One region of the Butyricicoccus sp. genome, then DNA from elsewhere that is predicted to be linked to it. Evidence: predicted binding sites of a transcription regulator. Region 1 holds the regulator's gene; the other holds the start of a gene.
What was found. The regulator LexA, encoded in region 1, represses DNA repair genes until DNA is damaged. The targets are predictions, from matches to a motif close to CNAACANNTGTTNG.
Positions count from the first base shown of each region.

Region 1 (8,764 bases):
CAACGTGCAGTGCGGGCAGGCCGTGCTGCCGCTGACCGAAAAAGTCACCTGGACCGCGCTGCGCGAGGTCTGCGCGTGCGACCTCGAAGCCGTCACCGGTCCTGCACAGGATGCGCAGGCGCTCCCGCGCGACCTGTCCCTTATCCGCGCCGAAGAACACGCAGTACGACTGCCGTGTACCGCGGCCGACACGTCCGCGCAGCTGATGCAGCTGCGACAGACCGAACCGGTCTGCGTCCTCGACCACCATCAGATTGGCGTTCGGCACGTCCACACCGACCTCGATAACCGTCGTTGCAACCAGAATATCGTATTTCTGCGCTGCAAAATCGCGCATGATCTGATCTTTTTCCGCGTTTTTCATGCGTCCGTGCAGCACAGCCACACGCCGGTGCGGAAGCAGCCTCTGCAGGTCTTTTGCGTGCTGTTCCGCACTTTTCAGCTTGGTTTCTGCATTTTCGCTGTCCTCGATGAGCGGACACACGACGTAAGCCTGCCCACCGAGACCGACCTGCTTATCAATGAAGGCAGTAATACGCTTGCGCATGTTTTCGCCCACGGCGTAGGTCTCAACCGGACTTCTTCCGGGCGGGATCTCGTCCAGCACGGACACATCCAGATCGCCGTACATGATGAGTGCGAGCGTGCGCGGAATCGGCGTAGCCGACATGACGAGCACATGCGGCGAACCGCCTTTCGCGGACAGCGCGGCACGCTGCGCCACACCGAACCGGTGCTGCTCATCCGCGATAACGGCACCCAGCCGATGAAACTGCACACCCTGTTGAATGAGCGCGTGTGTGCCCACGACCACCTGCGCCGCGCCGGTCTCGATGGCGGCCAGTGCCGCACGTTTCTGCGCGGCAGTCATCGAGCCGGTAAGCAGCGTGCACGAGATGCCCAGCTTATCCAGCATGGGTGCAAGCGTTTCCGCGTGCTGCGCGGCGAGGATTTCGGTCGGCGCCATGAAAGCCGCCTGCCAGCCGTTCTGCGCGGCCAGCGCACACAATCCGGCCGCCACGACCGTCTTGCCCGAGCCGACATCACCCTGCACCAGCCGGTTCATAGGCCGTCCGGAGGCGCAGTCTGCCGCGATCTCCATAATCGCACGCCGCTGTGCGCCGGTCGGTGTAAACGGCAGGGCTTCAAAGAACGAATCCAATCCATTCGAGGTAAAAACAATGCCGGAATCCGCCTTTCGACGCTCCTTCAGCTGCTGCAGGCCGCAGCAAAGCAAAAACAGCTCCTCGAATACCATACGTCGGCGTGCCTGCGCCACATCGTCCTTGGTTTTCGGCCGGTGAATTGCAGAAAGTGCGTCTACTGCGTCCGGCAGGCGGTATTTCGCCCGCAAAAGTTCAGGCAGCGGATCGGGCCATTCACCGGTCAGCGTGTCGAGCGCGGCAGCGGTTACACGCTCAAGATCGCGCTGGGTCAGTCCCGCCGTCAGCGGATAGACCGGCACGATGCGTCCCGGGTGGTCAGCGTCCGATGCTACCTTCTCCGACTGCGGGGAAACCATTGTGCGGCCGCGTCCATAGCCCTGCACCTTGCCGTAGAACACATACTCCTGTCCGACGCGGAGCTGCGCCGCAGCATACGGATTGTTGAAGTAGGTGACGTTCAGCGTGCCGGTTTCATCGTAAATCGTACACTTGACCAACGTCAGGCCCTTGCGGATACGGTTGACCTTAGGTTCGGTGCCGACCACCGCGCGCACAGCATACTTGTCCTCCATGTCGATTTCCGCAATCGGCGTGATGTGGGTGCGGTCCTCATAGTCGCGCGGGTAGGTCTCGAGCGCGTCACGCAGCGTGCGTATATGCAGTTTTTCGAGCAGCTTCGCCTTTTTCGGGCCGATGCCCTTGACGAACTGGATGCTGTCATCAACCGATGGCATGGGGATTCTCCTTTGGGAATTTTGATTTGCAAGGCGCCCGCTTTACGAGGTGCACGAACCGCGCAGGCGGTTCGCCCATTCTGGGCGGCACCCTTTTTCTGCACCGATTGACCGGGGCGCACGAACCGCGCAGGCGGTTCGCCCATTCTGGGCGGCGCCCTTTTTTCTGCACCAATTGACCGGGGCGCACGAACCGCGCAGACGGTTCGCCCTAACGGGCGGAGCGTTTTTCGCTGAAGTTCAGCGGGAGTTCGCCTACGCGGCGGGCGCATAAGAGGGATGGACACCAAAGGTTTCCACCCCTCTTATGAATCTCCCCGTTTCCTCTTAGCACGGCGAAATTTGCAGAACTGAGACTATAAAGGAATGGCAGAGGATTTTTTCTTCCGCAGGACGACTGATAGCCGTCCATGTATCCGCGTATTCGCAGTGTCAGATACCTTTCTGCTACACATACGGGCAACTCTACGCAGGGTGCGGCATAACAGTGCCGCACCCTGTGTAGCAGTTCGCTATCTATGAACTGCGAACAGGTTGCGAAAGACACGCTGTGGTAACCCGACTGCCGTTCCCCTTTTCGAAGCGGTCGCCGCTCTCTGGTCTGCGCCAGACTAACAAACAAAGGGAAAGGGGTGATTCACAAGAGGGTGGAAACCGCAGGTGTCTACCCTCTTGTGCGCCCGCGCGGCGTCAGCGCACGTCCCCGCCGCAGGGCGCGGCAAATCCCCCGCTTGATACAAGCGAAAAACCTCCCGCCCGTTAGGGGCGAACACGCCTGCGGCAGTTCACGTACCCCGCTCAGCCGGTGCCGGAAAAGGCTGCTCTCAATACTCGCGGTAAACCGCCTTGACCACGCCCAAAATCTGGCACCCGGTGCCGTTGATCGGCGGATACGCCGGATTCTCCGGCATGAGCCATACGCCGTCCGGCGTGATGTTGAGCGTCTTACAGGTAGCCTCATCCTCGAGCAGCGCAATCACGATGTCGCCGTTGCGCGCCTGTATATCCTGCCGGATAATGACCAGATCATCATCCATAATGCCCACACCGATCATCGAATCGCCGCGAATACGCAGCGCGTAATACTCGCCGCCGCCCGCTGCCGGCTCGAACGGCACATAGCCGATATGCTCCTCTACCGCGAGGATCGGCATACCGGCGGTGACGCGGCCCAGAATCGGCACGCGCGGCACCATGGAAGGGCCGCTGACCGGCGTCAGCGCACGCGATTTATGCTCATTCGGCTCCAGATAACCGGCCTCCTGCAGCTTTTTCAGGTGCGCATGCACGGTGGACGGCGACCGCAGTCCCATCTCTGCACCAATCTCGCGCACCGAAGGCGGATAGCCGTGTTCGAGGGAATAACTGCTTATATAATCCAGTATCTGCTGTTGTTTGGCGGAAATCTTCTTCATTTTCGGCACTCCTCGCTGTTTCCGTCGGAACATACGTTCGTAATTTTATCCTTATTATACCGCAATCCGCTGCAATAAGCAAACATTTGTTTGCATTAACCTGCACGAATTTTCCGCGTTAATCGACACTATCCTTCAATTTATCCATTTTTCTGCCGCCGTGTTGAAAAATAACGCAGTTTCATCACCTCATTGCTTGTATTTTACATGATTTTGTTATATCATATAAACAGCAAAAATATTGATTATTGCAAGGGGATCCGCATTCTGCGCCCCTAACTCGCAGGGAGGTTTTTATATGACCATCAAGACCGATCTCGGATATATCGACATTACCAACGAGGTGCTGGCCGGCATTGCCGGTTACGCGGCATCCTCCTGCTTCGGTGTCAAAGGCATGACCATCCGCTCCATGTCGGACGGACTGGCGCACCTGCTCGGACTGGAAAACCAGTCGCGCGGCGTAAAGGTCACCGAGGCTGTGGACGGCGGTGTCAACATCGACCTGCACATTGCAGTCGAGCACGGCGTAAATATTGCCACCGTCTGCCGCTCCATCATCGGCGAGGTGCGCTACAACGTCGAGCGCCTGACCGGTGTGGACGTGAAGAACGTCGATATCTATGTAGAGAGCATTAAGGCGGACTAACTTCCGCCATACCGAAAGGGCAGCTGTGCCCTTTTCCGCCGCGTTGGCTTGCGGCAACACCTTTTACTTTTAGGAGAGTTAGATAAATGGCAGATCATAAAATCAACGGTGCGCTGTACCGGTCCATGGTGATCGAGGGCGCACTCGCCATTGCCGAAAAGAAGGAACAGGCAAACGAACTGAACGTATTCCCGGTGCCGGACGGCGATACCGGCACGAATATGTCCATGACGATGGGTTCCGCGATGGCTGAGATGGAAAAGCTCGCTGAGCCGACCCTCGCCAAAGCGGCAGATGCGACCGCTTCCGCGCTGCTGCGCGGCGCGCGCGGCAACTCGGGCGTTATCCTGTCGCTGCTGTTCCGCGGCATGGCGAAAAAGCTGCGCGAGACCGAGGAGGCTGATGGCCGCACACTCGCGCTTGCGCTGCGCGAAGGCGTAGACACCGCCTACAAGGCGGTTATGAAGCCCGCTGAGGGCACCATCCTGACCGTATCGCGCGTTGCGGCACAGCACGCGGTCGAGCTGTGTCAGGCCGAGCCGACGCTCACCGCAGAGCAGGTTCTGGCAGCGATCCTCGAGCAGGGCCACACCGCACTCGAGGAGACCGTTCACCAGAATCCGGTACTCGAAAAGGCAGGCGTGGTTGACGCCGGCGGCTTCGGCTTTATCACCATCTTCGAGGGCATGCTGGACGCGCTGCGTGGCATCCACAAGGAACGTGCTGTTACGGCAGAGCCGACCAAGTCCACCGCAGACTTCGCTGCGATTAACGACGAGGACATCACCTTCACCTACTGCACCGAGTTCATCGCATCCCGCAAGGACAAGGCACGCAATGTTGCTCGTCTGCGCTCCATCCTGAACGAAATCGGCGATTCTCTGGTCGTTGTCGAGGATGATGATATCGTCAAGGTACACGTTCACACCGACCAGCCGAACAAGGCGCTCGAGGAGGGCCTGAAATTCGGCCCGCTGCTGACCGTCAAGATCGAGAATATGCGTGAGCAGCACACCGCCAAGGTCATCGAGGGCACGGCAGACGCGCCTAAGGAACGCGTGATCGTCCCCGCAGAGAAAAAGTTCGGCTTTGTGGCCGTTGCCGCCGGCGAGGGTCTCAAGAGCCTGTTCACCGACCTCGGCGCGGACGTTGTCGTACAGGGCGGCCAGACCATGAACCCGTCCACCGACGATATTCTGCACGCTGTCGATGCCGTTCCGGCAGAGATCGTTTTCGTGCTGCCGAACAACAAGAACATCATCATGGCTGCCGAGCAGGCGGTTCATCTCTCCGAGGAGAAAAAGGTGATCGTCGTGCCCACCAAGACCATCCCGCAGGGCATTTCCGCCATGCTGGCAGTCGATCCGGAGGCCGGACAGGACAGCGAGCTGGCGCTTGCTATGCTGGACGCGGCAAAGCATGTCCGCAGTGGTCAGGTGACTTACGCCGCCCGCGACAGCGAGTTTGACGGCAAGAAGATCAAGCAGGGCGAGTATCTGTCGCTGTGCGAAGGCAAGCTGTGCGCCAACGGCAAGGAAACCTCGGTCATCAAGAAGCTGGCGCGCGAAATGGTATCCGACGACAGCGCCTTTGCAACCGTTATCTTCGGCGAAGGCGTTACCGAGGAGCAGGCCGCTGAGGTCGAGAACCTGCTGCACAAGGAAAACAAGGAGATGGAGATCAACGTCATCGACGGTGGTCAGCCGGTTTACTATTACATCATTTCGGTGGAGTAAACCATCCCCTAAGCATAAAAAAGCATCGGAAACTGCGTTTCCGATGCTTTTTTTCGTGAAATTTCGTCTGCTGTGATTTACTTTACAAGCTCAGCTGCCATATCGAACATCGCCTGTGCATCCAGACCGGTATCAAAGCCGCTGATGAGGTACGTTGCGCCGTCCTGCTCCCAGAGTACGGACTGGAACATTTTATCCTCCACCTCGTCCGAGCCGTAGCTGATAACGAGTTCGCCGTTCTTCTCCTGCTGCTTTTCCTCGTCGGACTTCTCGTAGTCGGGCGGTACGAAGCGGTAATGCGTATCGCGGTAGGTCAGCGTGACGCCGTTTACCTCGGCGGTCGTTGCCGGAACCGGATTGTCCATTTCGTCCTCGGTGAACACGCTGTAACTCTTGTAGGCAGAGAAGTTGAGTTCTACACCGTCCTTCTCGTAGGTTGCGTCCACCTCGGCGACCTTTTCGTTCTCGCCCATGTCGTTCTGCGCGGTCGTGTCCACGTCAAAGCCGTAGCTGAACGTGTACTCGCCGATCTTGTCAGGCAGGGTCAGTGCCACGCCTGCGTCCGCCAGATGCGCCTGCGTGCTCGACAGATCCAGCCGCTGGTCAGACCAGCTCTGACTGAAAATGCCGCCCATGCCGCCTGCCGCAAATGCGCCGGTCACCGCGATAGCCGCCACAGCGGCAACCGCCACAAAGCGTTTGCTCCACAGATGACGCTTGCGTGCCGGTGCATTGTTCAATGCGAATTTGACGCGCGTCTGCATCGAATCCGGTGCATGCAGCTCATCTGCACACTGATGCAGCATTTCCTTGATTTCACGTTCCATTTTGATTTCATCCATGATTTGCAGCCTCCTTCGGCTTCCGTTCTTCGGTCAGCGCCTGCCGCAGATGACGGCGAGCGGAAAAAAGGCGGGATTTCACCGTTCCCTCGGTCACGCCGGTCGCCTGCGCGATCTCGCGCACCGAGCGATCATCGAAGTAATACAGCACCACGGTCACGCGGCGTTTTTCGTCCAGCGTGTCGAGAGCGGCGTACAGACGGCGCTGCTCATCCGTCCGCAGTACGGCGGACAGTGCGCTCTCCGCGCTCCCGCCCGTGTCGAAAAACTCGGATACCGGTGTTTCCCGTTTGGCCTTGCGGCAATACTTCCACGCCGCGCGGGACAGCGTTTTGAGTAGCCACGGGCGGAATTTACTGCCGTCCCGCAGTGATTTGATGGACTGCGCACAGGTGACAAAGGCCTCCTGCGCCAGATCCTCGCCGTCCGTCCTGCTGCCGGTGATCAGGCACGCAAGGCGGTATGCATCGTCCTTGTAGCGCTCGTACAGCTCATCGAACGCCTGCATATCGCCGTGCTGCATGCGGCTGACAAGCTCTTTATCGTTCATAACTTTCTATCCTTTCCCTGGGTGCGTCTGTATATAAGAGCATCCACTCTGGATTCGGTTCATTTTATTTTCAGTGAAATCCGCGTCCTTCGACGCACCCGAGTATAAGAGCCGCGAAGCGGCGGGCCGGTTCATTTTTATTTAACGGACACTTTGTACAGTTTTGACGGTTGCGTTTAACGTGGATGTATTCTATACTTAATTTATAAAATCTGGATTGTGCCGCTGTATCGTGTGGTCGCTTGCGAAGCGAACCTAACTCGCCTGCCCGGCGAGGGCACAAGAAGGAGACAACCTGCGGTTTTCTCCTTCTTGTGAATCTTCCGCTTTCCCTTAGAGGGCACGGCGAAAATCGGAGAGACGAGACCGCTCCGAAAAGGGGAACGGCAGAGGATTTTTTCTTCCGTAGGGGAGCACAGTGTGCTCCCATGCCCCTGCCTATACGCAGTGCCAGATACTCTGCTGCTACACATGCGGTTCCGTCTCCGCAGGCGCGACATACCCGTGTCGCGCAACCCTTTGGCACGTTGTAACGGAAGGCACCTGCGAATTTAGGTATTCGCTACAATTTATCTTCGTAGACCCTGTCTATCATAACACGCTAACGAATTGTGCGGCACTGTTATCCCCCAGGGGACCTTCTCTTGCCCTTCGGGCAATTCACCTTGTGCCGCACCCAGCGTAGATTTAACCGCATGTGTAGCAGTAATCTATCCGACACTGCGAATATGCGGATACATGGACGTGCAAAGCGCGTCCTGCGGTAGAAAAAATCCTCTGCCGTTCCTCTATAGTCTCAGTTCTGAACAACCACCGTGCCCTCTCAGGAAAGGGGTGATTCACAAGAGGGTGGAAACCTTGGTGTCTACCCTCTTGTGCGCCTGCCGCGTAGGCAAGATTCCGCTCGCTTCACAAGCGACCATCCCCCCGTTAAGGGAAAAAGAAAGGAAGTGCTTCCATGAATCAGCACCAATTCTTCACAGGAGAAATTTTCGACGCCTACCGCTGGTTTGGCGCTCACATAGAGCAAAACGCTGTCGTTTTCCGTACCTTTGCACCCAATGCCAGCCGCATTACGCTGACCGGCGCGTGCAACGGTTGGACCGAAACCGATCTGGTACAGGACGGCCGCAGCGGCTTCTGGTCGGTCTCTGTGCCGGACGCCCGCGCAGGCCAGTTTTACAAATACCGCATCTACGGCCCGGACGGCTCTGTCACCGAGCACTGCGATCCCTACGGCTTTGCCATGGAGCTGCGGCCTGCCTGCTGCTCGATTATCACCGACCTTGACGAGTACCGCTTCACAGACGAGGCGTGGATGGCTGACCGCACGGCTTCGCCGGACGCACCGCTGAGCATCTACGAGATGCACCTCGGCTCGTGGATGCGCAATCCGGATGACGCAAACGGCTGGTACACCTACGATGAAATCGCCCGCCGACTGATTCCCTATCTGCAGGAAAACGGCTACACGCATGTGGAGTTTCTGCCGCTGTCCGAGCACCCGTTTGACGGCTCCTGGGGCTACCAGAACACCGGATTTTTTGCTCCGACCTCGCGCTACGGCACGCCGGCACAGCTGAAACTGCTGATTGACAAGCTGCATCATGCCGGTATCGGTGCGATCATGGATTTTGTACCGGTACACTTTGCCGTAGACTCCTACGGTCTG
Region 1 is NZ_CDRQNY010000014.1:4,251-13,014, reverse strand. It holds gene recG (ATP-dependent DNA helicase RecG) at 1-1,906, opposite strand, end outside; gene lexA (transcriptional repressor LexA) at 2,725-3,315, opposite strand; gene ACWVX6_RS06450 (Asp23/Gls24 family envelope stress response protein) at 3,614-3,964, shown strand; gene ACWVX6_RS06445 (DAK2 domain-containing protein) at 4,051-5,700, shown strand; gene ACWVX6_RS06440 (hypothetical protein) at 5,778-6,542, opposite strand; gene ACWVX6_RS06435 (RNA polymerase sigma factor) at 6,535-7,092, opposite strand; gene glgB (1,4-alpha-glucan branching protein GlgB) at 8,051-8,764, shown strand, end outside.

Region 2 (8,764 bases), on a different contig from region 1:
TTCTTGGACACGCCAAAAACCTCGCACAGCTCGTCAATGCTGACGGTCTCGCGCGAGATGACATATTGCTCTATCGAATTGAGACGGCTGACTTTCATATTCACAGCTCCCACATAATAATATCCGCCCAGTAGTATCCGAATGTATCCACAATGTTTTCTTTAGTTTATCAAATTTGTAACCAAATGTCCACCGCTCCCCAAAATGAGAATATAGCATGAATTTGGCGGAAAAGGTCGGAAATACATGAAAACTCTCGGTAAAGAACGGTAGAAAGTGAGCAAAATCCGTAAAACCGCATTTTGAAAATAATTTCTGGCAGTGAGCGGGGAGAGGAGCGGTAACCCGTCTGCGGGGAGAGGGATACGCAGACAAACAGCAGAAACAGGGCGGGATACCCCTTTTAAAAATATATTTTTCACCGTTTGCAAGAGGTTTACCAACAAAATAAATACATATAACCAGCAGATAACCAACAAATTACCTAATTTTACTCGAAATAAATTAGATATTTTCCATAAGGCGTTTGAATGAAATTGGAATTTTGCGAACAAATGCAGGAATTTCGGTTGAAATTTTGGCGGTTTGGTGATACACTTGTATTCGTAAAACAGTGGCATTGTGCCGCTGTACGCTGGAACCTGTTCCGCGGAGAGAAAATTATATTTTGAATTAGGCAGGTGTATGCAATGCAGAAAGCAGAAAAGATGCAGGAGCTTCGTGTATTTGCTCAGGAAATCCGTGTGGAGACCCTGAAGACCGTCGGTTCGCTTGGCTTCGGCCACGTTCCGGGTGCAATGTCCGTTATTGATGCGCTGGCAGTTCTGTACGGCGAAGTAATGAAGGTTGATCCGAAGAACCCGCATTGGGAAGATCGTGACTGGTGCGTACTGTCCAAGGGCCACGCTGGTCCGGCTATGTACGCTACCCTCGGTCTGAAGGGTTTCTACCCGGTTGAGGACGCTTATACCCTCAATCAGCCGCACACCAACTTCCCGTCCCATACCGACCGCACCAAGACCCCCGGTGTTGACCTGACGACCGGTTCTCTCGGTCAGGGCATGTCCACCGCTACCGGTGCTGCTCTGGGCAACAAGCTCGACGGCCGCGACAGCCATGTATTCGTATTCGTTGGCGACGGCGAGTGCGATGAGGGCCAGGTTTGGGAGGCTGCTCAGTTCGCAGCTCACTACAAGCTGGACAACCTCGTTTGCTTCGTAGACGACAACAAGTACCAGCTCGACGGTGCTGTTGACAAGGTTATGAGCCACGGCAAGGGCATCGGTGCTAAGTTCGCAGCATTTGGCTGGAACGTGATCGAGCTGCAGGACGGCAATGACGTAGAGCAGATCTACGACGCTGTTCAGCTCGCTTACGACACCAAGGGCGTACCGACTTGCATCGTCCTGAACACCGTTAAGGGCCTGGGCGCCACCTTTGCTGAAGGCACTGGCGCGCACTCCTCTCAGCCGACTAAGGAGCAGTGGGATGAAGCCATTGCTGCTGCTGAGAAGAAGCTCGCTGAGATCAAGGCACAGTAAGGGAGGGTATTGAACATGAGCTTTACTTTGATTGGCAAGCACGAGAAGGATTCTCGTAACAACCGTGACGGTTTTGTTACCGCTATGCTGGACCTGATGGAGAAGGACAGCAAGGTTATGCACGTTGACTGCGACCTCGAGAACTGCATCAATACCGGCAAGCTGGCTAAGGCTTTCCCGGAGCAGACCGTAAACGCAGGTATCGCAGAGGCTAACGCTATGGGCGTTGCCGCAGGTCTGGCTGCTACCGGCCGCACCGTATTCATGCACTCCTTCGGCTGCTTCGCTTCCCGCCGTGCATTTGACCAGGCATTCATGTCCGCAGCTTACGCTAAGCTGCCGGTACACGTTATCGGTTCCGACCCCGGCGTATGCGCTGCATACAACGGCGGTACCCACATGCCGTTCGAGGACTGCGCTCTGTACATGTCCGTACCGGAAGCAGTTGTAATCGACCCGGTTGACTACGCTCAGATCAACTGCCTGACCAAGAAGCTGGCAGCATCCGGCAAGTTCTCCTACATGCGCATGATCCGTAAGGGCTTCACCACCGTTTACGGCGATGGCTCTGACTTCGAGATCGGCAAGGGCGTTACCCTGAAGGAAGGCAAGGACGTAGCTATCATCGCTTCCGGCATCATGGTAGACGAGGCACTGAAGGCTCAGGAGCAGCTGGCTGCTGAGGGTATCTCTGCCAAGGTTATCGATATGTTCACCTGGAAGCCGCTCGACGAGCAGCTCATCCTCGATTCCGCTGCTGAGTGCGGCGCTATCGTAACCGCTGAGAACCATCAGGTTAAGGTTGGTCTGGGTTCTGCTGTTGCTAACGTTGTTATCAAGAACAACCCGGTTCCGATGGAGATGGTAGGCGTTGAGGATCGCTTCGGTCAGGTAGGCGCTGAGTCCTTCCTGCGCGAGGAGTACGGTCTGACCGCTGCTCACATCGTAGAGGCTGCTAAGAAGGCTATCGCTCGCAAGAACGGCTAAGTTTTCTCGCAGATACGCGAAGTAAAATTGCATCGAAAAGCGTTCCGACGTATGTCGGGACGCTTTTTTTGCCGTTACTTTGCACAGAAGCAAGCGCAGATTTTGCATGGTTTGGAAATAGACAATATCACCCAAATCTGCTACACTGTAAGCACAACAATAAAAGGAGGTGTACCGCATGAAAAAACGGTACGCGGCAGGACTGGCACTGGCTCTTGTGGGGATTTTGAGCGGGTGCGGACAAATGCAGGCGGCAGACAACACCATGCACCTTGCACCGGTGGAGCTGTCCGAGGAGCAGGAGGAGCTGATTTGGCTGACCGGTACGAGTACGACCGCCAACACGTTCTTTTTGTACGAATTTTCCGGCAACCACACAGATGCCAATGGCATGGAGATTCATCATTACATCTGGAAAGACAGCCAGTGGACGCCGTATAAAGGCCGTGACGGACTGGTTTCGGGAATGTATCAGATGGATTTGAACGGTCAGCCGGGTAAAATTGCGCTGCGGCGTGACGGTGACATCAATGCGAATTTCGCGATCGAGGTGCACTATCCGGATGGCGGCTGGTCGCATCTGGCAGCACAGCCGAAAGAGATAGAAGGTATGGTGGCTGGTGAAAATTCCGTGGCGGTTGGCACGATGGAAGAGCCGATTGACGATTTGGCTGTCGGTGTGGAAACGCCAATCCTCATTCGGGTGTACCGCAAGGGTGATACCTTGCGTCCGGTGACGGTTGCGGCGTTCAATGCCCCGGAAAACAGCAAAGCGGTGCAGGAAGGTGTTTACGCGGAAGTGTACACTGTCATTTTTATTCAGAAGTAAAGATAAAACTTGATAAAAGGAGGTGCACCGTATGAAAAAACGGTACATAGCAGGACTTGCGCTGGCTCTTGTGGGGATTTTGAGCGGGTGCGGACAGGCAAAAACACAGCCGGCGGACAACACGATTTCCATCACGCCGGTGGAGCAGAAAACGAATGGATCACAGATTGACAAGTCTGTGCAGTATGAATTTTCCGGCAACCATGCGGACGCAAACGGAATTGAAATCCAGCGGTATGCGTGGGACGGCAGTGCGTGGAACAAGGACGAGTTCGGCCTTTTCACGGTCAATTCGGAAAAAGTTGGAGAAAGCAGCGGAACGATTCGGTTTGAGCCGGAAAGCGATGATGTTAATTCGGAATATATCATTGTGATACAGTCGGATGAATTCGGCGGTTCCATCCAGAATGCGGATTCGTCCAAGCTGTGCGGTCTGCCGACCGAGCAGCTGACCTCGGCGGTGGCGATGCAGGAGGAAAAGATTGACGATCTGGCAATCGATGCAGAGATTCCTCTTCTCGTGCGTACATTCCGCACAGATAATACACAGATTTTAGTGGCGATTGATGCGTTTTCCGACCCGGAAAACAGCTCGGCAGTCAAAAACAGCAGCTACGCGGAGGCGTACACCGTAAAATTTGTAAAGAACGATAATCTCTAAAAGCGAATGCCCTGACCTCTCGTCAGGGCATTTTTCTCTTTACGCCCGCGGCGAATTTCACTATAATAGAGGGAGCAGAAAGGGGAGAGAACCATGTCCCAAACAGACAGCCCACTGGGCACAGCGCCGGTCGGCAAGCTGGTTCTGCAGCTTGCGATACCGGCCATGCTGGCACAGTTTGTCAATATTCTATACAGCGTGGTCGATCGCATGTACGTCGGCCACATTGCGGGTGCGGGTGATGCGGCGCTGGCCGGTGTCGGCGTGTGCGCGCCCGTGGTGACCATGATTACCGCCATCGGTGCGCTCATCGGCTTCGGCGGCGGCCCGCTGATGAGCATCCGCATGGGGCGGCGCGACATGGACGGCGCCCGTCAGATCATCACGAACAGCTTTTATCTTTTGCTGGCGCTGAGCGTGCTGGCGACCGTGCCACTGCTCATTTTCAAGCGGCAGATCCTGTTCACCTTCGGCTGCAGCGAGGTTCTGTGGGACTACGCGCAGGCGTACTTTACGACCTACGTTTCCGGCACTGTGTTCGCATTGCTGAGCTACGGACTCAATCAAATTACAATGAGTCAGGGATTTTCGGGTACCGCAATGCGGTCGGTTATGCTCGGAGCGGCCGTAAATATTGCACTTGACCCGGTGTTCATTTTTGCGCTGGACATGGGCGTGCGCGGAGCCGCTCTTGCGACCGTGCTGTCGCAGGCGTGCTCGACGGCGTACATCCTGCGGTTCCTGATGGGCGGCAGAGCCGCCGTCCGCATTACCCGTCAGCCGGTCAATTTCGGCTGGATGCGCCGTATCGTGCAGGTCGGTCTTTCGCCTGCGCTGATCATCGCGCTCGATAACGTGCTGCTCATCTCCATCAACGTCATGCTACGCAGATACGGCGGCGCGGACAGCGATATGCTCATCGCGTGTGCCGCCATCATGCAGAGCTTCATGCTCGTCATCACCATGCCGCTCGGCGGCATCACGGCAGGCACGCAGTCCATTCTCGGCTATAACTACGGTGCATGCGATGAAAAACGTGTCATGAAGGCGTTCCGGTGCATTGTGCTGCTGTGCTTCGTGTTCTGCGGCATCATGTTCCTGCTCGCGCAGACGATCTCGGGCGCTTTTGTCAAAATCTTCACCAAGGATCCGGCGTATATTGATATGGCGGCGTATATGATCCGCATCTACTCGCTCGGCGTGCTCGGACTGACCATCCAGTACCCGTTCGTGGACGGCATGACCGGCATGGGCCTGGTCAAATGGGGACTGACGTTTTCCATGCTCCGCAAGGGCATTTTCCTCGTCAGCGTGTTCGTCCTGCCGCCGATTTTCGGGGCAACAGCCGTTATGTTTTCTGAGCCGCTGTCGGATGTCGTGTCGGCAGTGTTTTCCGGCTGCGCGGCAGTGTTTCTCTTGCCGAAGCTGGTCAGAAAACAGTGCAATAATTGAGAATTGAGGATGGAAAATTAGCGTGACGGTTTAGCGTATGTTCGATGAATATAAATATATATAGGGGGATAAACGGCGGGGTGTGGTCACCCCGCCCTACATGATACATTTATCGAATGGTTAATTGATGTACCATAATAACACGATATATTGTAGGGCGGGATGACCCCATCCCGCCGTATCATTAAAATATGCACGAATCCTAAACAGGGAAACACGATGAATCATCACGTTCATTCCCCATCCTCCATTCTCCATTCTCAATTACTTCCCGCTCTTTGTACAAACTACCCCTTTACGAACGCATTTCTACTCTGTATAATAAGGTAAGATAGAAAACTCTTTCCGTCGAACGGAACAAGAACGATAACGGAGGAACAGAACATGGACGTTAAGGAACGCGCACTGCAGGCACACGAAAAATGGGGCGGCAAGATTGAGGTCGTGGCCCGCTGTGAGGTAAACAGCAAGGACGATCTGTCGATCGCGTACACGCCGGGTGTTGCCGAGCCGTGCCTCAAGATCAAGGACGATCCGTCTCTCAGCTACAAGTACACGCGCCGCCACAATCTGGTTGCGGTCATCACGGACGGCACCGCGGTGCTCGGTCTGGGCGATATCGGTCCGATTGCCGGCATGCCGGTTATGGAGGGCAAGTGCGCGCTGTTCAAGGCGTTCGCTGACGTGGACGCGTTCCCGCTCTGTGTGGCTTCCAAGGATGTGGATGAGATCGTCCGCACCATTCAGCTGATCTCTGGCTCGTTCGGCGGCATCAACCTCGAGGATATCGCGGCTCCGCGCTGCTTTGAGATCGAGCGCCGACTCAAAGAGGTCTGCGACATTCCGGTATTCCACGACGATCAGCACGGCACCGCTGTCTGCTGCGGTGCGGCTCTGCTCAACGCCTGCCGCCTGACCGGCCGCAAGGTCGATGAGATCAAGATGGTTGTCAACGGCTGCGGCGCAGCTGCTATCGCCGTTACCAAGTTCCTGATGTTCCTTGGCGTCAAGCACATCACGATGGTCGAGCGCTTCGGCATCGTCTGCGAGGGGGACGAGCGCCTGAATCCGGCACAGCAGGAGATGGCCAAGGTCACCAACCGCGAGCACATGACCGGCACGCTGGCCGATGCTGTCAAGGGTGCGGATGTATTCTTCGGCATGTCTGCTCCGCAGGTGCTTACTGCCGAGATGGTCTCCACCATGGCCAAGGACCCGATGGTATTCGCTATGGCAAATCCGGTGCCCGAAATCTGGCCGGAGGACGCAAAGAAGGGCGGCGCTGCCGTTGTCGGCACCGGCCGTTCGGACTACCCGAACCAGATTAATAACGTGCTTGCGTTCCCGGGCATTTTCCGCGGCGCACTCGATGTTCGCGCAAGCGACATCAACGAGGAGATGAAGCTGGCAGCGGCAAAGGCGATCGCGGCCTGCGTTTCCGATGAGGAGCTGAACGCGGAGTATATCATGCCGATGGCGTTCGATAAGAAGGTTATCCGTTCGGTAGCCGATGCCGTTGCACAGGCCGCCCGCGATTCCGGTGTGGCCCGTATCTGAGCGCAGCAGACGAAAAGTTACAGATAAGACATAATCAACCGCGCGGGAACAATCTCGCGCGGTTTTTGCGCAAAAGTGCGTGCACGCACACGCACAAGTTCGCGGAATGACAAAAACAGCGGATTGCACAACTCGGCTTTGTGAAAAAATGCGTTTGACATTTACAGTGCATAAGGGTACAATAAGAATAACAAAAATGCGTTTGTTCTGCGCAGACGCAGAGAGAAGATTATGGAGGGAATAACTATGTTAGATCCGAAGAAAGTAAGACTGGGTATCTGCCCGATCGGCTGGTCCAATGATGATATGTGGGATCTCGGCGACGAGAACACCTTCCAGCAGTGCATCTCTGAGATGAAGCTCGCTGGTTTTGACGGCTGCGAAGTAGGCCACAAGTACCCGGAGGACAAGACCGTCCTCAAGCACATGCTGGACGCCCGCAACCTGACCATCGCTTCCAAGTGGTTCTCCTCTTTCCTGGTTGACAAGCCGTACGAAGAGGTAGAGGCTGAGTTCATCAAGGAGCTGGATTACCTGTCCTACGTTGGCGCTACCGCAATCAACGTATCTGAGCAGTCCGGTTCTATCCAGGGCCAGCTGGACACCCCGATTCTGGACGACAAGAAGCGCGTTCTGACCGACGAGGAGTGGGATCGCTTCATCACCGGCCTGAACAAGCTGGGCAAGCTGTCCATGGAGAAGTACGGCATCCGCACCTGCTTCCATCATCACATGGGCACCGTATGCCAGACCGTTGAGGAGACTACCCGCCTGATGGAGAACACCGACCCGAAGTATGTATTCCTGTGCTTCGATACCGGTCACTTCACCTTCGCTGGCGAGGATCCGGTAAAGATGCTCGAGAAGTTCGCTGACCGTGTTGGTCACGTTCATCTGAAGAACATGCGTATGCCGCTGGTTGAGAAGGCTCGCGCTGAGCACTGGTCTTTCCTGGATGCAGTTCGCGCAGGCGCTTTCACCGTACCGGGCGATCCGGACGGCTGCGTAGAGTTCGACGCTGTATTCGATCTGCTTGACAAGGCTGGCTACACCGGCTGGATCATGGTAGAGGCAGAGCAGGATCCGGCTAAGGCTAATCCGTTCGAGTACGCTAAGATGGGCCGTGAGTACATCACTGCACACACCGGTCTGGGCGGCGAGGTTGTTCTGAAGAAGTAATTCTTCGCATATCGCGCAATAAAACACGAAACCGAGGGCATTTGCCCTCGGTTTTTTGCGTTCCCCAAAGGATATATGTCGTTAAGAACCGTTTGCACCGACCGGAAGCCTCCCCTGAAAGGAGAGGGGAACCGCCGAACGGCGGTGGAGGGGTTTGCCGTACCCACGGCAGAGGATTTCGCACGCTGCGGCGTGCGGGAATGTTGCCGCTGCGCGCGGCGGGCGCACAAGAGGGTAGACAACCTGCGGTTTTCCACCCTCTTGTGAATCACCCCTTTTCCCGCAAGGGCTTGGGTGCAGATGGTAGACTGCGTAAGCATGAAAAAGGGGAACGGCAGTCGGGTTACCGTTCCGTAGGGCAGACCAATGTGTCTGCCCATTTCTTTACCTATACGCAATGTCAGATACCTTTCTGCTACACATACGGTTTAATCTACGCAGGCGCGGCATACCCGTGACGCGCAACATTTTTACCTGTGCAGATTATCCAAATCCTGCGATTGCAGCCGGTTTGTGCCGGAAAACGAGTTGCGCGGCACTGTTATGCCGCGCGTAGCG
Region 2 is NZ_CDRQNY010000018.1:21,954-30,717, forward strand. It holds gene ACWVX6_RS07530 (DeoR/GlpR family DNA-binding transcription regulator) at 1-98, opposite strand, end outside; gene ACWVX6_RS07535 (transketolase) at 690-1,541, shown strand; gene ACWVX6_RS07540 (transketolase family protein) at 1,557-2,528, shown strand; gene ACWVX6_RS07545 (hypothetical protein) at 2,707-3,357, shown strand; gene ACWVX6_RS07550 (hypothetical protein) at 3,389-4,018, shown strand; gene ACWVX6_RS07555 (MATE family efflux transporter) at 4,112-5,470, shown strand; gene ACWVX6_RS07560 (NAD(P)-dependent malic enzyme) at 5,855-7,027, shown strand; gene iolE (myo-inosose-2 dehydratase) at 7,274-8,206, shown strand.
Region 2: iolE (myo-inosose-2 dehydratase) is a predicted target of LexA. The motif match lies at 7,219-7,232, and genes of this name have one in related genera.